Regions from separate parts of the Micromonospora sp. NPDC051006 genome, predicted to be linked through region 1. Evidence: riboswitches for the same ligand, from Rfam matches in the RefSeq annotation. Region 1 holds a riboswitch; each other region holds the start of a gene.
What was found. A riboswitch is a leader RNA that binds a small molecule or an ion and turns the genes downstream of it on or off. The one in region 1 is predicted to bind S-adenosylmethionine.
Positions count from the first base shown of each region.

Region 2: another riboswitch for S-adenosylmethionine. It lies ahead of ACIBBA_RS02150 (aminotransferase class V-fold PLP-dependent enzyme); the one in region 1 lies ahead of ACIBBA_RS15670 (ABC transporter substrate-binding protein).
Region 3: another riboswitch for S-adenosylmethionine. It lies ahead of thrC (threonine synthase); the one in region 1 lies ahead of ACIBBA_RS15670 (ABC transporter substrate-binding protein).

Region 1 covers NZ_JBITFP010000008.1:113,439-118,854, forward strand. The annotation lists gene shbA (RNA polymerase sigma factor ShbA) at 1-394, opposite strand, end outside; gene ACIBBA_RS15665 (S8 family peptidase) at 674-1,891, shown strand; SAM riboswitch class IV at 2,261-2,373, shown strand; gene ACIBBA_RS15670 (ABC transporter substrate-binding protein) at 2,638-3,504, shown strand; gene ACIBBA_RS15675 (amino acid ABC transporter permease) at 3,544-4,323, shown strand; gene ACIBBA_RS15680 (amino acid ABC transporter ATP-binding protein) at 4,320-5,072, shown strand; gene ACIBBA_RS15685 (sugar phosphate isomerase/epimerase family protein) at 5,085-5,416, opposite strand, start outside.
Region 2 covers NZ_JBITFP010000001.1:448,479-453,894, forward strand. The annotation lists gene ACIBBA_RS02145 (PrsW family intramembrane metalloprotease) at 60-1,538, opposite strand; SAM riboswitch class IV at 1,562-1,683, shown strand; gene ACIBBA_RS02150 (aminotransferase class V-fold PLP-dependent enzyme) at 1,729-2,994, shown strand; gene ACIBBA_RS02155 (aromatic acid exporter family protein) at 3,020-4,288, opposite strand; gene ACIBBA_RS02160 (metal-dependent phosphohydrolase) at 4,369-5,037, shown strand; partial or broken gene ACIBBA_RS02165 (DUF4031 domain-containing protein) at 5,099-5,314, opposite strand; gene ACIBBA_RS02170 (FAD-binding oxidoreductase) at 5,386-5,416, shown strand, end outside.
Region 3 covers NZ_JBITFP010000001.1:470,179-475,594, reverse strand. The annotation lists gene ACIBBA_RS02255 (ABC transporter permease subunit) at 1-188, shown strand, start outside; gene ACIBBA_RS02250 (DUF4232 domain-containing protein) at 183-839, opposite strand; gene ACIBBA_RS02245 (ArsR/SmtB family transcription factor) at 1,007-1,324, opposite strand; gene ACIBBA_RS02240 (DMT family transporter) at 1,416-2,387, shown strand; SAM riboswitch class I at 2,520-2,655, shown strand; gene thrC (threonine synthase) at 2,667-3,953, shown strand; gene ACIBBA_RS02230 (GNAT family N-acetyltransferase) at 4,222-5,241, shown strand; gene ACIBBA_RS02225 (hypothetical protein) at 5,231-5,416, opposite strand, start outside.

The DNA.
Region 1 (5,416 bases):
CCAGCAGCCCGGCCAGCCAGCCGCCGAGGTCGGCGGTGAGCGCCCGGTGCTCCGGGCCGGGAGTGGGGTCGGGCGCGTCCGGCACCTCGGCGACGGTCTCCGCGCGATCCCGGCTCGCCGCGCGCAGAACGTCGGCGACCTTGCGGGCGGCGATGCCGTAGACGAACGCGAGGAACGGCCTGCCCTGGTCCTGGAAACGGGGCAACGCGCGCAGCACGGCGAGACAGACCTCCTGCGCGACGTCCTCGGCGGTGGCCCCGCCGGCGCCGACCTGCCCGAGCCGGGCCAGGCTGTAGCGGACCACGATCGGCCTGATGAGCGCGAGCACCCGGGCGACGGCGTCGGGATCACCGGCCGCGGCGCGCCGGACGACGTCGCGATCCGGTGTCTCCATACGCTCGCGGACCTCTCTCGCTGTGGCTGGCTCGACGGTAACCAACCCCGGGTGCGCCACCAAGCGGCCGGCGATGAAACGCCATCGCCCCGATCGCCGATAACCGGGCAGGAGTTCCACGCCCGCCGTCCGCGACGTCGGGTCCGCCGTTGTGCGGCTTTTCCATCCTATTGATGTATTTATCATAACGGATGGCTGTTGCATCTGGTCCGAGCCCGCTCCCATCGGCCAACCTCGCCCTGGGCCAACCGCCCACCTACCGCTGTGGAGAGGAACCCCATGCGCAGATCCCTGGGCGTCGCGATGCTCACCGGCATCGTCGTCGCCGCCGCTGCGGCGAGCGGCGCCACCGCCGCCCCCGCCGAGGCGGCCAGCGACTACATCGTCGTCCTCCGCGCCGGCGCCGACTCGCCGTCGGTCGCCGCCGAGCACGCGCGGGCCCGCGGCGCGAGCGTCGGGTACGTCTACGAGCACGCCCTGCGTGGCTACTCGGCCCGGATGAGCCCCACCGCCGCGGCCCGGATCGCCCGCGACTCCCGGGTGCTCTTCGTCCAGCCCGACGGGGTGGTCAGCACTGACGCCCAGACCACGCCCACCGGCATCAACCGGGCCGACGCCGAGCTCAGCCCCACCGCGAAGATCAATGGCGTGGACGAGCGGGTCAACGTGGACGTCGCCGTCATCGACAGTGGCGTGGACCTGGACCACCCGGACCTGAACGTCTACACGACCGGCGCCAAGAACTGCTCCACCGGCAACAGCGCCGACGACGGCAACGGCCACGGCACGCACGTCGCCGGCACGATCGGCGCGCTCGACAACAGCGCCGGTGTGGTCGGCGTGGCCCCGGGCGCGAGGATCTGGCCGGTCCGGGTACTGAACAACGCGGGTAGCGGGTCGTTCTCCGCGATCATCTGCGGCATCGACTACGTGACCGCGCATGCCAGCGAGATCGAGGTCGCCAACATGAGCCTCGGCGGCTCGGGCACGGACAGCGCCTGCGGCACCAACCGGGACGCGATGCACGAGGCGATCTGCCGCTCCGTTGCGGCCGGTGTGACCTACGTGGTGGCGGCCGGCAACGAGACCGACAACGCGGCCAACCACGTGCCCGCGGCGTACGACGAGGTGATCACGGTCAGCGCCCTGGCCGACTTCAACGGCGTGCCCGGCGGCGGCGCGGCGGCCACTTGCCGCAGCGACATGGACGACACCATCGCCGACTTCTCCAACTTCGGCGCGGACGTCGACCTGATGGCGCCCGGTGTCTGCATCTACTCCACCTGGAAGGGCGCCGGCTACAACACCATCTCCGGTACCTCGATGGCCAGCCCGCACGTCGCCGGTGGCGCGGCCCTCTACAAGGCCACCCACCCCAGCGCCTCGCCGGGCGCGGTGAAGTCGGCGTTGCAGGGGGCCGGCACCACCGCGTACAACTGGCCGGCCGGCGACCCGGACGGCGTCCAGGAGAAGCTGCTCAACGTCTCCACGTTCTGACCGATGACCCGTCCCGGCTCCCGCACCCGGGGGGCCGGGACGGACCCCCGGCGGCCGATGCGCCGGCGCCGACCGGCGCCGGCGCTTCCGCGTGCCCCTCGCGCTGACGGTCAGCGGGCCTGCGCACCAGGTACGGCGGCCGACTTCGGCTCACCGCTCGGCGGTCCCGCTCAGCACCCGACCTCTGCCTCCGCGCCGCCGCAGGCTCGGCGGTGCGTCCACCATCCGGTGATGGTGTCACCGCCGCCCACGCCCGGTGGGCGATTCGCCCGGCTTCGGGCGCGTGACCCGCTCCGGCGCGGCCGGCCCGGGTGAGCGTGGTCATAACGGGTGGACGATGCCCCGTACCGCCCTGCTAGCCTCGGCGCAGGTCATGAGCGCCAGCGTCAAGCCCCGGCTCGCTGGCCGGCAACCCTCCTCCGCGGTGGGGTGCCCCGGGTGAAGACCAGGCATCGGAGCAACCTCCGGTGCAAGCGTGGCCTGGTTCCCAGGTCAACCCGACCCAGGAGAACCATGATGATCCGCACCAGCACTCCTCCGGTCGCCGCGTCGGTCCCGTCGCCCGCGCCGGTGGCCCTGACCCGGCGCCGCCACGTCGACATGATGTGGGTCTGCAGCGCCGCGTGTCGCCCCTCGCGCTGAGGCGCCCGCCCCCGCTCCCCTGATCGATCCCGCGGTACGCCCATCGGGCGCACCGTCGGCGGCGCACGCCCGTGCCCCGCCGCTGACACCATTCGGAGACACCTGTGCGATCTCTTCCTGCCCTGACCCGGGTGGCCGCCCTCGGCGTGGCCGCACTCCTCGGCGCCGCCGCCCTCACCGCCTGCGGCGACGACGCCTCGTCCAGCGCGGCGGACAACCCGTACGAGCTGCTCCAGCCCGGCGTGTTGCGGGCCGGCACGCTCACCGACGCGCCGCCGAACGTGTACCTGAAGGACGGCAAGTTCACCGGTTTCGACAACGACCTGCTCAGCGCGGTCGCCGCGAAGATCAACCTGAAGGTGGAGTTCGTCGGTACCGACTTCTCCGCGCTGCTCGCCCAGGTCAACAACCACAAGTTCGACGTCGGCAGCTCCTCGATCACGATCACCGAGGCGCGCAAGAAGACCGTCGACTTCGGTAACGGCTACGACTTCGGCTACTTCGGACTCGACGTTCCGGCCGGTTCCCCGATCACCAGCTTCGACCAGCTCAGCGGCAAGCGGGTCGTGGTGGTACAGGGCACCGTGCAGGACGACTACGCCACCGGCAAGCAGCTCAACCCGGTGCGGGTGCCGGACTACAACGGCGCGATCAACCAGCTCAAGGCCGGCACCGCCGACGCCTGGATCGCCCCGGCCGAGATCGGTGAGAAGTCCGCCGCGGACAGCGGGGGCAAGATCTCCGTGGCCGCGAAGCAGCTCAGCCCGGCGCCGACCGCGTACGCCGTGGCGAAGGGGAACGACAAGCTGCGCGAGGCGCTGAACAAGGCCCTCGACGAGGTGATCGCCGACGGCACCTGGAGCCGGCTGCAGGCCCAGTACTACCCGGGCCGCCCGGTGCCGGCGGACTTCAAGCCGGGCAGCGGCACGGTGGCGGTTCCGGCGGCGCCGTCGGCGTCGGCCGCGTCCTGACGGTACGAGACGACGAGCGGGGCGGTAGGAGAGGCGACTATGGATCCGTTGCGCACCCTGTGGGAGACCTTCTTCGACTGGGAATCGATGCGCGAGGCGCTGCCCGAGATGCTGACCGTCGGGTTGCCCAACACGCTGATCCTGGCGGTCTCCGCCGCCCTGCTCGGCTCGGTGCTGGGCATGCTGCTGGCCATCGCCGGCATCTCCCGCACCCGCTGGCTGCGCTGGCCGGCGCGGGTCTACACCGACGTGTTCCGGGGCCTGCCGGCCGCCGCGACGATCCTGCTGATCGGCGTCGGGCTGGCGCCGCTCGGCATGCAGGTCTGGGGCCCGAACCCCTACCCGCTGGGCATCCTGGCGCTCTCCCTGATCGCGGCCGCCTACATCGGTGAGATCTTCCGATCGGGCATCCAGTCGGTGGAGGCGGCCCAGTTGGAGGGCGCGCGGGCGCTCGGCTTCTCCTGGGGCGAGTCGATGCGGATGGTGATCATCCCCCAGGGCGTACGACGGGTCCTGCCGGCCTGGGTCAACCAGCTCATCGCGTTGATCAAGGACTCCAGCCTGGTGTACTTCCTCGGCCTGGTGGCCAGCGAGCGGGAGCTGTTCCGGATCGGCCAGGACTACGCCGCCACCACCGGCAACGAGTCCGCGCTGCTGCTGGCGGGGCTCTTCTACCTGGCGTTGACCGTGCCGCTGACGCACGTGGTCAACGCGATCGACCGGCGGCTGCGACACGGCCGCCCGGGCGCCCCGCCGACCGACGACGCCTCCGACATGGACCTGACGCTGCCCGGCGCGGCGGGAGGGAGTCAGCGATGAGCACCGACACCACGAGCACCAGCACCTCGGTCAGCCTGGGTGTCCGCGACGGGCACCTCGCCTTCGGGGCGAACCAGGTGCTCCGCGGCGTCGACCTGGACGTGCCGCGCGGCACGACCGCCTGCGTGATCGGCCCGTCCGGGTCGGGCAAGTCCACCCTGCTGCGGACCATCAACCGGCTGATCGAGCCGGACCGCGGCGACGTGCTGCTGGACGGACGCAGTGTTCTGGCCGACGACCCGGACGCGCTGCGGCAGCGGATCGGCATGGTCTTCCAGCAGTTCAACCTCTTCCCGCACATGAGCGTGCTGCGCAACGTCACCCTGGCGCTGCGGCGGATCAAGCGGCTGAGCGAGGAGGAGGCGGTGGCGGTGGCCCGGGCCCAGCTGGACCTCGTCGGGCTGGCCGGCAAGGCCGACGCCCGACCGGCGCACCTCTCCGGCGGCCAGCAGCAGCGGGTGGCGATCGCCCGAGCGCTGGCGTTGCAGCCGCAGGTGATGCTCTTCGACGAGGCGACCAGCGCGCTCGACCCGGAGCTGGTGAAGGGGGTGCTCGGGGTGATGGCGGACCTCGCCACCGGCGGCATGACCATGGTGGTGGTCACCCACGAGATGGGCTTCGCCCGCGAGGTCGCCGACACGGTGGCCTTCATGGACCGTGGGGTGGTGCTGGAGGCCGGGCCGCCGGCCGCGATCTTCGAGGCGGCCGAGCACCCGCGGCTGCGCCGCTTCCTCGACCAGGTGCTCTGAACCCCGGGCCGGTCAGTCCGCCAACACGTGCCCGACGTAGCGGCGGGCCATGGTGGCGACGACGGCCTCGGGGTCGGCCGCCCACACCTCGGCGTTGAAGATCTCCACCTCGACGTCCCCCTGGTAGCCGGCCTGCTCGACGGCCCGGCGCAGCAGCGGGAAGTCGATGTGCCCGTCGCCCATCATGCCCCGGGAGAGCAGGGCGTCCGGCGGCAGCGGGGTGATCCAGTCGCAGACCTGGAAGCTGACGATCCGGGCCCGGGCCCGCCGGATCTGGCCCAGCACGTCCGGGTCCCACCAGACGTGGAAGGTGTCGACCACGACGCCGACCTGATCGGCGGGGA
Region 2 (5,416 bases), on a different contig from region 1:
CGCCCGGTCGGCGCGCCGGCTCCGCACGGCGGCGCCGCCCGGAAACCAGCGCCCTTCCTTCAGAAACGCCCCGGCCAGCCCGGGTGCGGGCCGTACCAGCCCGGCGGCGGATAACCGACCGGGTGCGCCGGCGGCGGCGCGGCGAGCACCACCGGGATCGGCACCACCGGCTCCTCCGGCGGGTCCACCGGCCGCTGCGAACCGTCCGGGAACCGCAGGTGGTAGCGGTTCCCGTCCCACACCCCGGCGGGGGCCTGCGGATCGCGACCGGCGAAGAACGACCGGTACGCGGTGATCGCGTCCAGCAACTCCCGTTCCTCCCGCGCGGTCCGCTCCCGGTCCACCGGCCGGCGGTCCAGGCCCCGCAGCGAGCCGTCGCGCAGCAGCGCCAGCCGGGTGGCGGCGAACTGGTAACCACGCATCGCCTTGACTCCGCCGTCGCCGGCCACCCGGCGCGCCCAGGCCCGCGCCGCGTGCCGGCGGCCCAGGCTGCTCAGCGCCGCCACCTCGGGCGGGCTCAGCCAGCCGGCACGGACGTAGTCCGGCAGGGTCCGCTCGGTGAGCCGCCCCTCCCAGGCGCGCAGCCAGACCGCCAGCCCGACCGTGCCGAAGAAGATCGGCACCATCACCCCGATGAAGCCGTACAGCATGATGAACGCCTGGCCGGTGGCCTGGGTCAGCGTCGGCAGCAGGTTCCAGGTGCCGTGCAGCATCATGGCCAGCAGCAGGCCGGCGATCGGGGCCAGCACCCGGACCCGGCGGTCGGCGGTACGCGCGGCGATGCCCAGCCCCACCCCGGTCATCGAGGTGAAGAGCGGATGGGCGAAGCCGAAGAGCAGGATCCGGACGATGAAGATGGCGATGACCTGCTGGGCGCCGGTCGCCGGCCCGAACTGCTCCACGCCGGTCCGGAACCCGTAGCCGCCGAGGTAGAGGATGTTCTCCACCATGGCGAAACCGACCGCGGAGAGCCCGCAGTAGACCAGGCCGTCGGTGATCCCCGACCACTCCCGGCGCCGGAAGATCAGCAGCAGGATCGGCCCGAGCGCCTTGGTCAACTCCTCGACGAACGGCGCGACGAGCACGCTGGTGAGGGCGGACGGCAGCCCCCAGTCGTCGAACCGGCGGGCGGCGAACTCGTTCACGGTGAGCGCGGCGGCGGTGGAGACGAACGCGCCCCAGGTGAAGCAGAAGACCAGGTACTTCAGCGGTTCCGGTTCGTACCGGTCGAGCCAGAGGAAGCACCCGACCAGCACCGGCACCGGCAGGATGGCGGCCACCAGGCCGATCAGCAGCGCCTGGGCGCCGAGGCTCTCGCCCAGGGTGAAGGCCATGAAGGTCGCGCAGGCGGCGATGAAGAGCACCACCGCGGCGAGCACCAGGAACCGTCGCCAGCCGAGCCGGCGCAGCGGCATCCGGGGCGCGGCACCGGGCGCGGGCGGGGCGGAAGGCGCGGTCGGCGACGGCAGGGCTCCGCCGGGCGGGGTGTCGGCCATGCGGTCAGCGTAGCCATCCCCGGCCGGCTGGTTCGGTCGCATCGGCGGCCGCTATGCTGCGGACAGGTCACGAGCGCCAGCGTCAAGCCCCGGCTTGCTGGCCGGCAACCCTCGTCGAGTTCGCGGTGGGGTGCCCCGGGTGATGACCGGGCCCGGCCCCGATTCGTGAGCCGGGCAAGCGCGGACCCCGTCCCGACGTGCACCCGGGGTCCCGGCCCCGGGAGGTTCTGCCATGTCCGTCACCCTCGTGCCCGCACTGCCCGCTCCGGCGACCGTTCCCGCCGCAGTCGGGCCGCTCGACGTGCTCGGCGTGCCCGGCGAGATCAACCTCGACTACGCGGCCACCGCGCCGTGCGCGCGTGTCGCGGCCGACGCGGTGGCCGAGCTGCTTCCCTGGTACGCCAGCGTGCACCGCGGCGCCGGCGCGCTCTCCCGTCGCTGCACGCTCGCCTACGAGCGGTCCCGGCAGACGGTGGGCGACTTCTTCGGCGCCCGCAGCGACGACCACGTGATCTTCACTCGGAACACCACCGACGCGCTCAACCTGCTCGGTCGCGCGTTGCCGCCCGGCACCACCGTGGTCACCTTCGCTGGCGAGCACCACGCGAACCTGCTGCCCTGGCCGCGCGGCTCGGTCCGGCTGCCCGTGCCGGCCGACAGTGGCGAGGCGGTCCGGGCCCTGGACGCGGCCCTCGCCGAGCTGCGGCGGGACGCCAACCCGGGGCTTCCGGTGCTGGTCGCGGTGACCGGGGCCAGCAACGTGACCGGAGAGCGCTGGCCGGTCGCCGAGCTGGCCCGGGTGGCGCGGCGGCACCGGGCCCGGATCGCGCTGGACGCCGCGCAGCTCGCCCCGCACGCCCCGGTCGACCTGCTCGAGTTGGACGTCGACTACCTGGCCGTCTCCGGCCACAAGCTCTACGCCCCGTTCGGCGCCGGTGTGCTGATCGGGCGGGCCGACTGGTTGGACGCGGCGCCGCCGTACCTCTCCGGTGGCGGCGCCACCAGCCGGGTCGGGGCGGCCACCCACGACGTGAGCTGGGCGCTCGGGCCGGCGCGGCACGAGGCGGGTACGCCCAACCTGCTCGGCGCGGTCGCCCTGGCCGCAGTCTGCGCCGCCCTCGCCGACGCCGATCGGGCCGCGCTGCACCGCCGGGAGCAGCGGCTGCTGACCCGGCTGCGGGACGGGCTCGCCGCGCTGCCGCACGTGGTGGAGCTGCGCACCTTCGGCCCGGACGCGCCACGGGTCGGCATCGTCTCGTTCGTGGTCGCCGGCCGGGATTCCGCCGAGGTCGCCGCCGAGCTGGCCCGGGGGCACGCGATCGGGGTGCGCGACGGGCTCTTCTGCGCCCACCCGCTTGCCCGGCGGCTGCTGACCGAGGCGGCGGCCCGTACCGGCCGCCGGGATCTGCCGCCGACCGCGCTGCGGGCCAGCATCGGCCTGGGCAGCACGACGGCGGACGTCGACCGGCTCCTGGCGGCGCTGGCAACTCTCGGTTGACCCCGGCGGACGCGCCCCGGGCCGGTCAGCCGACCGGGGGTGCGGTGGGCTGCTTCGGTCCGCTCTCGTCCGGCTCGGGCCCACCGCCCCGGGGTGCCTCCTGTTCGCCGAAGGACTTCCGGATCAAGCGGTTCGCCTCGTCCTGTTCGATGCCGGAGGCGACCAGGAGATCACTCGCCGTGGTACGCACCTGGGCGATCACCACGCTGCCGGAGAAGCCGACCCCCTCGGCGTACGCCCGGCCGGCCTCGCTGACCGCGCGCAGCGACCGTTCCCGGGACTGCTCCGGCTCGTCACCCACGGCGAACTCGTGCTTGAGCAGGCGGACCGACTCGGCCAGGTGCGAGATGGCGTCCGGCATGGGTCCGGGGACCGGTTCCTCGTCCTCGATCAGGGTGACCGAGCGGCGGATGAGCGTGCCGCTGTTGCGCATCGCCCGGTCGATCGGGTCGGCCGCCTCGGCGTAGTGGGTCAGCTCGTCGCGTCGGTGCCAGCGGGCCGGGGAGAGGGTGGCCGTCTCCTTCGCCCCCTCGATCGCCTCGGCGAGGTTGGCCAGCTCCTCCTTGTTGTTGCGCAGCCGGTCCAGGGCCCGCTGCACGCTGCCCCGGTCCAGGGTGCGCAGTCCCTCGGCGGTCGCGTCGAGCTGGGCGGAGAGCAGGTCCAGCGCCGGCCGGGCGGCGCGATTGATCACCCGGAGCGGGTTGAGCGGCAGCAGGATCGCCGTCACCAGCAGCGCGATCCCGCCGCCGACGAAGGCGTCGATGAACCGGGGGATCTCGAGATCCTGGGTGGAGGGGCTCAACGTCACGATCAGCACGGCGGTGGCGGCGGCCTGGATCACGATCGCGACGCTCGCCCCGGCGAAGATGGTCAGCAGGATGGCCGCCGTGACCACCGCCCCGAGCTGCCACGCGCCGGTGCCGAGCAGGTGGATGAGGAGATCGCCGATGCCCACCCCGATCGCCACGCCGACGATCAGTTCCACGGTCCGTCGGAAGCGCTGGCCGACCGAGGCGGCCAGGGTGCCGACGGCGGAGATCGGCGCGAAGACCGGCTGCGGGTTGCCCAGCAGCCGGTGCGAGACAAGGTAGGCCAGCGCGGCCGCCAGCCCGGCCTGCACCGCGAGCCCCGCGGCCATCCGGACCCGGTGCAGCCGATCGTGCAGCGTCGCCTTGCTCCGGTCCCGCACCTGGTCCATCGCCTCGGCGATGCGGGCGCTGTCGATGTCGGCCAGCCGGCCGTTCCGCAGGCCGGCACGGCGTAGAAAAGACGGACGTCTGCTCCCCCGGGCCACGGCCATGGCGGGTACTACCCGCGCCGGGCCGGGTGAATCCTCGGCGTTACGGCGGGAGCGCGGTGCGGCACACTCGACGGGTGGCTGACCTTCTCGACCGGTGGCGGGCGGCGGCGCGGGACGCCGGAGCAACCGATCCCGCCGGGCTGACCGACACCGGGCAGCAGCTGCTGCGCCGGTGGCGGGAGCCGCACCGGCATTACCACACCGTCGACCACCTGAGCGCCGTGCTCGACGTCGTCGACGCGTACGCCGGGCTGGCCGGGCGTCCGGACCTGGTCCGGCTGGCGGCCTGGTGCCACGACGCCATCTACGACCCGCGCGCTTCCGGCGACGCCAACGAGCGGGACAGCGCCGAGTTGGCCGACCGGTTGCTGGCCGGGCTCGGGCTGCCGGCCGCCGCGGTGACCGAGGTCCGCCGGCTGGTGCTGCTCACCGCCGGGCACGAGGTGGCCACCGACGACGCCGACGGCGCGCTGCTCTGCGACGCCGACCTGGCCGTGCTGGCCACCTCCCCGCCGGCGTACGACCGCTATGCCGCCGCGATCCGTCGGGAGTACGCCCACGTGCCCGATCCGGACTTCCGGGTCGGCCGCGCCCGGGTGCTCAGCGGGCTGCTCGCCCTGCCGGCGCTGTTCCGCCTGCCACCGCTGGCCGCGCGGTGGGAGCGGCCGGCTCGGGCGAACCTGCACCGGGAGCTGACCGCGCTGACCGGTCCGGCGTCCCGGCCGACGCCCGGTCCGGCGTAGCCGAGCGTGCCTCGGCGCGGACGAGGTGCTTGGGGCGGCGCAGCCCGGCCGCGCGGAGCAGCCGGACCAGCTCCCGGCTGGGCACCACCCGTGCCCCCAGCCAGACCGCCATCGCGAAGCGGTCGGCCGGAATGTCGTAGTGGTCCCGGTCGAAGCCGCGCCGGGGAGCGCCGAGCGCCTCGGCGAAGGCGTGCAACTCGGCGTAGGAGACGTCGCTGATCAGGTGCGACCAGAGCCGGCCGCGGGACGGCCAGCCGGGCCGGTCCAGGTAGAGCATGCCCACCAACCTAGCCCCCGCGCTTGTCGATCATGTTGATGATCGACGGTCGGCGACCTAGCCTCTCCAGCATGGCCGGAAACCCGCTCCTCGACGACCTGC
Region 3 (5,416 bases), on a different contig from region 1:
AGATCACCGCGCTCGGCGCGGTGCGCGCCTTCCTGCCCACCCACTTCAGCACCGCCTGGCTGGGCCTGCTCTCCACGCCGGTGCAGACCGACGACGTGGTGCGCGGCACCATCTCGGCGGTGAGTTACGCGACCCTGTTCTGGGCGTTGGCCTACTGGCGCTTCACCCGCAAGGACGTGACCTCATAGCCGGCTGTCCGGCGTCGCGGCGGTCGAGGGCGCTCCGCTCGGCGCGGTCGGGGCCGGTGGCTGCGCCGGTGTGGTCGGCTCGGCGGTCTTCCAGGCGCTGACCCCGATCCGGCCGGTGTTGCCGAGGTCGATCGGGCCGTCCGGGTCGACGGACTGGGCGGGCTGGCCGGCGGCGGGGGCGACCTCCAGGTACTCGCCGTCGCTGGCCTCGACGGTCGAGTCGGTGACGGTGTTGCGCCAGAGCACGGTGGCGTGGGCCCGCTCACCCGGGTTGAGGATCAGCTGCCCGGGTGGCGCGTCGAAGCCGGTGGTGATCTCCCGGGCGCCGGCGACCGTCCGGAGCGGGATCGCGGCTCGCTGCTCGTCCAGCACGCGCAGCACCGGATAGCCCTTGAGCAGGTAGGGCGTGCTGCCGCAGTTCGTCAGATCGAGGCCGAGCGCCCGCAGGCCCATCGCGGCGTCCGACCCGGTAAAGGTGATCAGGACGCCCGAGTCGGGGCACCGGCCGGCCGCATCGGGCGTCGGCGCGGGCGAGGTCTCCGCGGCCCGGCTGGCCGGCCCGCTCCCCGACGTGCAGGCGCCGAGCAGCGCGGCCCCGACGAGCGGCAGGCCAGCGAGCAGGAGACGGAGGTGTGCCGGTCGGGGTCTCACCGCTGCATCCTCCCAAGATCAGCCGGCCGGTATCCGTCCGGGTGCGGCCGGTGGTCCGGTCGCCCACTGTCGAACTGCCCCAGATCTGGACCGGCCCAGATATGGAGCAGGTCGACAGGACTCGCGGGCCAACCGCCAGCCGGGTCGCGGTCCGCGGCGGGACCGGTTCAGACCCGCTCGCCGGGTGCGGCGCCGCGGGTGAGGACGGCGTCGAGCAGGCCGGGGTAGAGGCGGTCCAGTTCGTCGCGGCGCAGGCGGACGTAGCGGCTGGTGCCGGCGGCCCTGGTGCGGGTCAGGCCGGCCTCGCGCAGCACTTTCAGGTGGTGGCTGCGGGTGGCCTTGGAGACGCCGAACTCGAAGCTGCCGCAGGCGTACTCGCCGCCCTCGGCGAGCGCCCGCACGATCTGTAGGCGGACGTCGTCGGCGAGCGCCCCCAGCACCGCGGTGACCGGCACCTCGCGCAACTCGGGTTCGTGCAGCTCCATGTGAGCAGTGTAACCCTTGTTCGACAATATTCGAACAAGCTCCTAGGGTCGGGATCGTTGGTTCGAAGATACTCGAACATAGGAGCTGAGCATGCGCTCTCGCGCCGCCGCCTTCCCGCTGCTCGCCGCGCTGAGCTGGGGCGTGATGTTCCCCGTCCTGGCCAGCGCGCTGACCTGGGTCGACCCGCTCAACCTGACCACCGCCCGCTACCTCTTCGCCACCGTGATCCTGCTCGCCCTGCTGTTGCTCCGCGAGGGCGTGGCCGCGCTGCGCTCCGGCGGCCGGGGTGTCGAGGTGGCGGTGCTCGGCGTGGTCGGCTTCGCGGGCTTCAACCTGCTCACCAACCTGGCGCTGGAGCACGCCGCGCCGCAGCAGATCTCCCTCTTCGTGGCCACCACGCCGCTGGTCACCCAGCTGGTCCGGTGGGCCCGGGACGGCGTACGCCCGCGGCCCGCTCTGCTCGCCCTCTCCCTGGTCGCGCTCCTCGGTGTCGGCCTGGTGATCACCCGCGGCAGCCTCGCCGGGCTCGGTCAGTTCGGTCTCGGCGGCCTCATGATGATCGGCGCGGTCGTCGGTTGGGGGATCTACACGCACGGGGCCGGCCGGTTCGGCGAGTGGTCGCCGCTGCGCTACACCACGCTGACCGCGCTCGCCGGCACGCTCTTCATGCTCGCCGCGAGCGCCGTCGCCGACCTCGCCGGATGGCAGCACGCGCCGGCCGGCGCCGACCTCGTCGCGGTCGCGCCGCAGCTGGCGTACGCCGTGATCGTGGGGGCGGTGATCGCGGTGCTGGCCTGGAACACCGGGGTGCAGCGGCTCGGCTCGGCGAACGCCGCGCTGTTCATGAACCTCGTCCCGGTGACCACCTTCGTGGTGCAGATCGCCCGCGGCTACCGACCCGGCCCGGTCGAGCTGGCCGGCGCGGCGCTGACCATCGCGTCCCTGGTCGCGGCCAACCTGGTCACCCGGGCGCGGGTGCGGGCCACCCCGCCCGTCGACCGGCCGGCGGCGGTCTCGGACCCCGTCGCGGTGGTCGACCCGGTGGCGGTGGTCGCGCGCTAGACCGCCCGCTCGGCCGCCCCCCGGATCCGGGGGCGGTCGTTCGGGGCGGGTGAAGATGACGGCGGCTCACACCGTGGGACGGCGGGCTGGACGGTCGGCGGCCCGGCCGTAGACTCGATCGCACAACTGCATACCTCATCCAGAGGGGCTGAGGGATACGGCCCGAAGACGCCCCGGCAACCACCCCGCGCGCTCATCGCTGAGCGACCCGCGGGGCAGGTGCCAATTCCGTCCCCGCCGCACCGTGCGATGCGGGGAAAGATGAGAGGAATCTTCGACATGACGTCGACGCTCGCCGCCCCCGGTATCGACACCACCGCCAGCCCCGCCCGCGCCCTGGTCTGTCGGGCCTGTGAGGCCCGCTACCCGCTCGCCGCCCAGCACGCCTGTTACGAGTGTTTCGGGCCGCTGGAGGTCGACTACGACGCCACCGCGCTGGCCACCGTCACCCGCGAGCAGATCGAGGCCGGCCCGGACAACATCTGGCGCTACGCGGCGCTGCTGCCCGCCGGTCAGGATCCGGCCACCCGGGTCACCCTGAACCCCGGCCTCACCCCGCTGGTCGCCGCCTCGCACCTCGCCGCCGAGCTGGGCATCACCGCCCCGCTCTGGGTGAAGGACGACAGCGCCAACCCCACCCACTCGTTCAAGGACCGGGTCGTCTCGGTGGCGCTCACCGCCGCCCGGGCGCTCGGCTTCACCCGCTACGCCTGTGCCTCCACGGGCAACCTGGCCAACTCGGTGGCCGCGCACGCGGCCCGCGCCGGGGTGCCCTCGGTGGTCTTCATCCCCAGCGACCTCGAGCAGGGCAAGGTGGTCACGACCGCCGTCTACGGCGGCGAGCTGGTCGCCATCGACGGCTCCTACGACGACGTGAACCGGCTCTGCGGCGAGCTGGTGGAGACCGACGAGTTCGAGGACACCGCGTTCGTCAACGTCAACGTGCGCCCCTACTACGCCGAGGGCTCCAAGACCCTGGGCTACGAGGTGGCCGAGCAGCTCGGCTGGCGCATCCCCGGCCAGGTGGTCATCCCGATGGCCAGCGGCGAGCTGCTCACCAAGATTGACAAGGCGTTCTCGGAGCTGGTCGAGGTCGGGCTGGTCGAGGCGCCGGCCGGTGGCTGGAAGGTCTTCGGCGCCCAGTCGGCCGGCTGCAACCCGATCGCCACCGCGCTGCACGCCGACACCGACACGATCGTTCCGGTCAAGCCGACCGGCATCGCCAAGTCGCTGAACATCGGCGACCCGGCGGCCGGCCTCTACGCGCTGGAGGCGGTGCGCCGTACCGGGGGCTGGATGGAGTACGTCGACGACGACGAGATCCGCGCCGGCATCCGCCTGCTGGCTCGCACCACCGGCGTCTTCGCGGAGACCGCCGGTGGGGTCACCGTGGCGGTGCTCCGCAAGCTGGTCGAGTCGGGCAAGCTCGACCCGGCCGCGGAGACCGTGGTCTTCAACACGGGTGAGGGACTGAAGACCATCGACGCGGTCGCCGGCGAGGTCGGCCCCACCCATCGGATCCGCCCGTCCCTGCGCGCCGCCCGCGACGCCGGCCTGCTCGGCTGACCCGCGGATCGCCCGGACGGGGGATCAGGCCGATCCGCCGGGTAACCGGCTTTTCGCTCTGGGTGCGGAAAACCCACCGCTAAGGACTTGACGGCAGGAACCGGACGGCGCAAGATGCTCCGTGCGGGAGGGCATTTCGCCGAAGACTTTTGAAGTTCTTGCGACCCAACGCCGGAGGCGTTGTGCGAGTGTCCCTCCCGACCAACGTCCGATCGGGCCAGCGAAAATTCGCTGGCCCGATCGCGTTCCCAGGGCGCACCCTTCCGGCATGAGCATCACGATCGCGCCGTTCGACGCCGCCGACCCGGCCGTGATCGACGAGGCCTACCGGGTCGGGGCGGCGGCGAACGACGCCGACCTGCCCGACTTCCCGCCGTTCTGTCGCCAGCGCTTCGAGGCCATGCTGACCCACCCGATGCCGGGCACGGTCACGCTCTGGGCGCTGGCCCGGCTGGACGGCGTGCCCGCCGGCTACCTGGCGCTGGACCTGCCCCAGCTGGACAACACCGAGAACGCCACCGTCGAGCTGGTGGTCCATCCCGAGCACCGGCGGCGGGGAGTCGGCCGGGCGCTGCACGAGCACTGCCTGCGGTTGCTGCGCGAGCAGGGCCGCAAGCGGGTCATCGGGATGGCCGTCACGGAGCTGCCCGGCGGGCCGGCCCGTTCGGCGGCCGGCGCCGCGTTCGCCGCCGCGCTGGGAGCACAGCCGGCGCTCGCCGAGGTCCGCCGCCGGCTCGACCCCACCCGGGTCGACCAGGGCGCGCTGGACGCGCTGCTCGCCGACGCCCGGGCGCACGCCGCCGGCTACCGCACGGTCCGCTGGCACGGCCTCGTCCCCGAGGAGTACGTCGCCGACATCGCCTACCTCGACGGCCGGCTGTCGACCGACGCGCCCCTCGGCGACCTGGAGTGGGAGGCCGAGCAGGTCGACGCCGAGCGGATCCGGGGCACCGAGCGGGCGCTGGCGGCACGCGGACGGCGGCAGTACCACGTCGCGGTGCAGCACGAGGAGTCCGGCAAACTGGTCGCCTGGACCCTGCTCGACCTCGGCGCCTCCACCGACTGGCACGCGTTCCAGCAGATCACCATCGTCGACCCGGCGCACCGTGGTCACCGGCTCGGTCTGCTCACCAAGATCGAGAACCTGCGCCATCTGCTCGCACACGAGCCGGCGGTCCGTGCCATCGACACCTTCAACGCGGCGGAGAACAGCCACATGATCGTCATCAACGAGCAGCTCGGCTTCCGCCCGGTGGACGGCTGGACCGACTGGCAGCTCACGGTCTGACCGCCGCTCCGCCGTCGCCAGGGCCGGACGGGTCCAGCCGCCGTACCAGTTCCCCGACCGCCCGGTGGAAGTCGTCGTCCGGGACGAACCGGTGTCCACTGATCTTCGGCGGGACGGTGTCCCCGGGCGGGATCAGCAGCCCCGCCGGATCGCGCACCCGGCGATCCACGCGCGC